Regions from separate parts of the Priestia sp. 3CA3 genome, predicted to be linked through region 2. Evidence: predicted binding sites of a transcription regulator. Region 2 holds the regulator's gene; the other holds the start of a gene.

Region 1 (3,426 bases), on a different contig from region 2:
GTCAACGTATACGTAACTTTCACTTCAAGATTGCCAGGGTACCCTTCTTCTCCATCTTTACTTACATATGTAAATTCAACACCTACGTGATCACTTGCCTCGATTGTTTTTGCATGCCATATTTTGTGGCTAAACCCTTCTGAACCGCCATGCAAATGGTTATTTCCTTCATTTTTCTCTAGACGATAGGTTTCATCATTAAGCTGAAACTCCGCTCCCCCTATACGTCCTGCTACGCGTCCGACCACAGCTCCGAAATAAGGAGAATACTTTTGGTATTCTTCTATTGAATCAAATCCCAAGACAACACTTTCAATCTTCCCTTCAGAATCCGGCATTTCAATATTTGATATCACACATCCATAGTCAAGGCAGGTGATTTTAAGCCCTTCATCATTTAATAAGGTATAAGCATGTACAGCTTGATTGTTTAGTTCGCCAAATTTCTCAAAATTCACTTTCATTTTTAATCAGTCCAATCCTCTTTTTATTCGTAAATTGCTTAACGGACCCTACATGTTATACACATGGGATATGTTCTTATAGTTCCCTCTGCAATCCTTCCTGAATCTTCATTATTCTCATTTTATTGTAATCGTGTACATTTCGTAATTCAAGCTTGAATGATAAAGGCTGGCTACTGTTTGTCATTGCTATTTCTTTAGTATTCCTAAGTATTCTTCCCAAGGTCCTACATCTTCTCTGTATCGTTCTGCCATTACTCGAACAATTTGGGCAATATGCGTTAAATCGTGAGCAACCCAAGTCGAGAGCAACTCTCTGACTTTTACTTCCCCAAACTCCGGGTGTTCTCCTCTCACTTCAAGATGCTTTACAGGCTTAATTAACAGCTTTAGTTGTTGTAAATTCTGCATTCTTATCATGTTGAATTCAAGAAGCTTTTCTTCAATAGAACTAGTAGATTCCTTGTGTAAATGAGCATAGCGATCAAATGGAGGGAAAGCTCCTCCTTTTCCTTCTTGAAGGATGAATTTTAGCCTTGGTATCCAATTGTTTTTTTCTGCTTCTATTAAATGTTCTATTACTTCCGAGGTACTCCAAGTTCCTTCTCCTTCATTACATTGCAGCCACCCTGCAGATAGACCCGACAAAAGTTTTTCAAGCGTCTTAGGCGTACGCTCAAGTATTTCGGTCGCTTCTTTTAAATTAAAATTCATGCTCATTCCCCTTTCTCAACGTAATGATGCTGAGCTGTCAGTTATGTAAAAATTCTTGCGATTCTAGTCAATTTTACCACAATTGACTTTTATTAAAGGAAGGAGCTAATCTTCTACTTACTTTAATGCTTACTAAAACAAAAACAGAACACACGTTTGGTTTTTCTCTAGAAATATGATAAAATATATACAGGCTAGAACGCAGTGAGTATCAGTCTGAATGGGTACTGCTCATTCGTAAAATAGATTGCTAGCAACTTTTTCATCTTGAGCTTTTCGTTTGAATTGGAGTGAGACAACAGTGAGTAAAAATCAAAAGCGATGGAAAAAAGAAGAAGATAAATTTCTTATCCAACACTATGGCGTTATGACGCTTCAAAAGATGGGTGAGCATTTACATAGAAGCAAGGAATCGGTTAATAAACGGCTTACTCGATTAAATCTTCGAGCTTCAGATACAGCTTTACGTAAAAAGTGGACGCCGAAACAAGATGCTTTTTTACAGCAGAACATTGATATCATGAACAACCGTGAAATGGCAGACTCCTTAGACAGAAGTCCTTCTTCTATTGCTACGCGCATAAAAGTTTTGGGTTTAACTCGAAAAACTGCGATGCGAAGATGGACCGTACAAGAAGACGAATATTTGCTAAGGTATTACGGAATAAAACCCCTTTCGCGCATATCAGCGAAATTGCAGCGAAGTGTGCAGGCACTAGAATCGAGGTTAAGTCGTTTAGAGGTGTATGGAGCTAAATCGCACGTAGGGCATATCACAGCGTGTGAGCTAGCAGCCTGCCTCGAAGTAGATGTTCATACAATTTACAAGTGGATTCATAGAGAGAATCTACCGTATAAAATGATCATCGCCAAGACAAGAACATTCATGGGAATTGACATTCAATCTTTTTGGAAGTGGGCTGAACAAAATAAATCGTGCCTTAACTTTTTTAAAATACCTAAAAATACGCTTATTCCAGAACCAGCGTGGGTGGATGAACAAAGAAGGCTAGACTATGTAAAGCGCCCTAAATACGAGCATAAAAAGTGGACAGCAGAAGAAGATGCTAAATTGTGGCGTATGTTTTATCAGGAAAAGCGCAATCAGCGAGAAATTGGGCAGCTGCTCGGGCGTTCGAGAAATAGCGTGCAGCGACGCTTAGAGCGTTTACGCAAAAAGAAACTAGCTAGTTAAACGATAAAAAGCTTGGAATAAGCTATGCTTACCCCAAGCTTTTTTTATTGATATGACTTTTGGTTAAGCTTTAACTGCTTTTTCCCAATCTGCTGCAAATTTTTCCATTCCTTGGTCAGTTAACGGGTGTTTTGCTAATTGCTCAATAACAGCGTATGGAATTGTGGCAATATGAGCCCCTGCAAGTGCTACGCGCGTTACATGATCCGGGTGTCTTACAGATGCGGCGATAATTTGAGAGTCGATGTTTTGAACGCGGAATAACTCAGCAATTTTAGATACCAGCTGTACTCCGTCTTCTGAAATATCATCAAGACGTCCTAAAAATGGAGAAACATACGTCGCTCCAGCACGAGCTGCTAAAAGCGCTTGGTTTACTGTAAAGATTAGGGTTACATTTGTTTTTACGCCTTTTTTTGCAAGGTAGCGCGTCGCTTCCAAGCCAGCTAATGTCATAGGCAGCTTAATCGTAATGTTTTTATCTCCATCGTTAATTTTAATCAGTTCTTCAGCTTGAGCGATCATGTCTTCAGCAGAAAGTGCGTCAGGCGTTACCTCAGCGGAAACGGATTCAACCTCCGGTACCATTTGAAGAATTTCTTCGATGCGGTCTTCAAATCTTACGCCTTCTTTTGCTACTAAAGATGGATTGGTTGTTACACCTGCTAGAACACCAACTTTATATGCTTTCTTAATATCCTCAAGGTTTGCTGTATCAATAAAAAATTTCATCTCACTATTCCTCCTTATTGTTGTACATCAATCTGCATCTCAACTTGCGTGAACTATCGCCTAGCCAATTTGCTGCAGGGCATATAGATTTTCTATAGAAGCGTTTTCAATCTCTTTTGCAGTTAATACCTTTAGTTTTTCTAAAAATTGTATGGCGTCCACGCGGTCTTCAATGTCTTCTTCTGTACGAATATTCTCCGTTTTAATCTGATGGATACATTCGTTGATGACTTCTTTGTACGCATTTGTTTGGATAAACCATTCTGCTAACAGCGTTTTTGTTGCTTCTCTTTCTTCTTCACTTTTAACTGCAAACAAACT
Region 2 (3,426 bases):
CATACTATCCCAATGGATGTTTCCCTTTAGCTTGCTAATAACTAAATTCATTCCGTAAATACCGGAAAGAACGGTATAAATCGTTAAAATTAATAATAAGTAATTGTGACGCTTGGCCGCAATTTTCTCTTGATTTTGATACAAAGTACCAAGGGTTTCTTTGACTTCTTGATAAAGAGAATTGATGTGGAAGATTTTTTTTAAGAGCTCAGAAAACTCTTGACCTTCCGTGCGAGAGCTAATTTCTAAAAATAAATATTTACCTGAAAATACAGTAATAGAGCGAATTAGTCGCTCGATGCCCTCTGAATTTTTATGAAACGTGAGCTGAGAATACTCATAGGATAGTTTTAGCAACACGATTTTATAGAAAAAATGCAAAAATAAATTATAGTAATGTTGGCCAAATAGATGATTCATCAAAAGCTGATCCGTTTTAGAGTCTGTCGATTTAGAAATACACGAAAACACATGGTCTGTTATAACGTAATAGGTTTCAGGAGCCCATCTGGAATACACGTGTTTGGTATTATACGTTTTAATATACTCATGGTTGTGTGCAGAGATAAACGGTTTCCCGTCAGGCGTATAGCTATTTAGCTGCCCAGTACGAAATAAAGTTGTGGAGTTAATCTCTTGCTCTTGATTTACCGTTACATAACTTAATACAAACATCCGTTCATCGATAAAATAAGGAAGACTCCCGATGTGCTGTTCACGCGTCGCTTCTTTTTTGATGTGTTCGTTCAAAAATGGCGCGAGCTGTGAAAAAATATAATCCTGTACTTTGCTATAGCGATGATGTTCATAGGTAATGGTGGATCCATGCTCTTCAGCAAGCTTCGGTTCTAATACACGAAAATGATTCATGAATTCTAAAATGTCATCATAGGTGTAATGATTATGACTCATCTCAGTGCGAATGGTCATGACGCCAATTTCAAAAGGACATAAAAAAACATCCACAGACAGCACGTTGCTAGACACGGTGGTGGAGGAAGTTTCTAGCGTAACGGTATGGTCTATTTTTTTTGAAAATCGAAGCAAGCCTTCTTTTTCGCATGAATCAGGAAATAGAATACATTCAATGTAAGGAAGAAAATATTGATCTAAGCTATCATGAGATACGTAATACTGTTCTCCGTAGTATTCTTTTTCTACACGTTTGTTTTGAATGGAAAAAAACTCAAACATATTTGCTTCTAGTGCATGAACAAGCTGCTCTTTATTTTTTCGATCAAAGGAAAAAGGAAAAAGAAACATGTTCATTGCTTTGGTAGGCATAATAGTTTGAAATGGTTCTGTTTTCCTTGGTGTATTGGTCATAAACTACATCCTTCTTATGGTCGGTTGTATTTTTTTTGAGAGTCGAAAAAATGCAGACAGAAAGTAAAAGGTAAAACAGGCTTTATAAAAACCGCTCTACCCGCCTGTAATGATTCGACGTATCATTTATAATATGCCAATTTTTTTAGAAAACAAACGTAAAAAAACCAACTAACATCATGATTAGTTGGTTTTACGTATAGTGTGTAATTAGTGAATCGTACGATATACACCAGTGACTTTTCCTAAAATCGTTACGTGGCGAAGAATAATAGGCGCCATCGTTGAATTTTCAGGCTGTAAACGAACGAAATTTTCTTCTTTAAAGAAACGTTTTACCGTTGCTTCGTTGTCCTCGGTCATAGCGACCACAATATCTCCGTTATTAGCAGTTTGCTGCTGACGTACGATTACCATATCGCCATCTAGAATACCTGCTTCAATCATACTTTCTCCCATAATTTCAAGCATAAATACATGATCATCTGGAGAAACGAATTTATCTGGAAGAGGGAAATATTCTTCCACATTTTCAACGGCTGTTATAGGAAGACCCGCTGTTACTTTACCGATAACAGGAACATTAATGACGTTGCTTTTAGGGATGTTTACTTCGTCTAGTTGAAGAACTTCGATTGCTCTTGGTTTTGTTGGATCTCTGCGAATTAACCCTTTACTTTCTAAACGAGCTAAATGCCCGTGTACAGTGGAGCTAGAGGCTAATCCCACCGCTTCCCCAATCTCACGAACAGAAGGCGGATAACCTTTTAATTTTACTTCGTGCTTAATAAAATCTAGTATGTCTTGTTGACGTTTTGATAGCTTCATATTTTTCACCTCGATTTTAGCTATTCTTTAGGTGAATTATACCACGTGATGTGTCAATATACAAACATAAGTTCGAAGAATTCCATTGACAGAAACAAATGTTCTCAATAAAATAAGAACATATATTCTGATAGGGGGATCATAATATGCACCAATTCTTACATTCTATGAAACATTACGCTATTTTTTTTGCAGTTATCGCTGCACTTACATATGTATTGACGCTGGTTTTAGGAGCGGATAAAGTAGATTTAGACAAATATTCAACGGTTACTATTACAAAAGGAGATACGCTTTGGGACTTGTCCAACAAGTATCATAATCACCATCATTTGACCACCAATGAATTTGTCAAATGGGTTGAAGACGTCAATGATCTAAACTCAGACACTGCCCAGTCTTTATCTCCTGGAGATAAATTATATATTCCTGTTTTAAAAAAAGAGTTACATAATCAAGTGGCAATTGAACAGTAGTGTGTAACGGCCGTTCCTGAATATTGTTAGAAGCCGAAAAGGTTGTGATAAAAGTGGACGCCATTATTTATTGCCGTGTAAGTACGGATAAAAAAACCCAAGAAACATCTTTACAGCGCCAGCAAGAAGAATTAAAAAAGCTTGCTGATCTTCACCATCTAAACGTAAAAAAGGTCGTAATGGAAAAGGCAAGCGGATATGACGTAGACAGAGAGGGTATATTGGATGTTCTTCATACAATGAAAGAAGAAAAAATATCTGTGCTGCTCATTCAAGACGAAACGCGATTAGGCAGAGGAAATGCCCGAATTGCGCTTCTTCATGCTTTTCACAAAGAAAATGCTACGATCTATACGATTAGTCATCAAGGTCAGCTTCAGCTTTCAGAATCTGATTCGATGGTGTTAGATATTATTAGCTTAGTGGAAGAGCATCAGCGGAAATTACATAATGCTAAAATTAAAAGAGGAATGAAAAGAGCCGTAGAAAACGGTTATCGTCCGCAGCAAAATTTAAAAAATCAAGGAGTTAACTCAGGAAGAGAAAAAAAAGAAGCGCCGATTGAAGAAATTGTGCGCCTTCGTCATAACGGCTTAACCTTTGCTGAAATTTCAGTTACGCTAAAAGGTTTTGGTTATAATATTTCAAAAGCAACGGTACATCGTCGCTATCAAGAGTATCAAAAGAGTGCTCAATCTCTTGATAAAACGAAAGAGATTTAGTAAGATGACTACATGTTGCCGGAACGGTTCGGTAATTTTAATTATTGATTATAAGGAGATAGGTTTTATATGCT

Evidence for each region. Region 2 encodes LexA, which represses DNA repair genes until DNA is damaged. Its sites were predicted from a motif close to CGAACATATGTTCG; they were not measured.
Region 1: AC1VNJ_RS18315 (sigma-70 RNA polymerase sigma factor region 4 domain-containing protein) is a predicted target of LexA. The motif match lies at 1,324-1,337, and genes of this name have one in related genera.

What each region holds. Positions count from the first base shown of each region.
Region 1 is NZ_JBXENJ010000006.1:375,746-379,171, forward strand. Features, by position in the region: gene AC1VNJ_RS18305 (aldose epimerase family protein) at 1-464, opposite strand, end outside; gene AC1VNJ_RS18310 (DinB family protein) at 654-1,178, opposite strand; gene AC1VNJ_RS18315 (sigma-70 RNA polymerase sigma factor region 4 domain-containing protein) at 1,480-2,373, shown strand; gene fsa (fructose-6-phosphate aldolase) at 2,437-3,105, opposite strand; gene AC1VNJ_RS18325 (hypothetical protein) at 3,166-3,426, opposite strand, start outside.
Region 2 is NZ_JBXENJ010000001.1:803,474-806,899, forward strand. Features, by position in the region: gene AC1VNJ_RS04090 (hypothetical protein) at 1-1,326, opposite strand, end outside; gene lexA (transcriptional repressor LexA) at 1,537-2,154, opposite strand; gene yneA (cell division suppressor protein YneA) at 2,301-2,630, shown strand; gene AC1VNJ_RS04105 (YneB family resolvase-like protein) at 2,684-3,352, shown strand; gene AC1VNJ_RS04110 (DUF896 domain-containing protein) at 3,422-3,426, shown strand, end outside.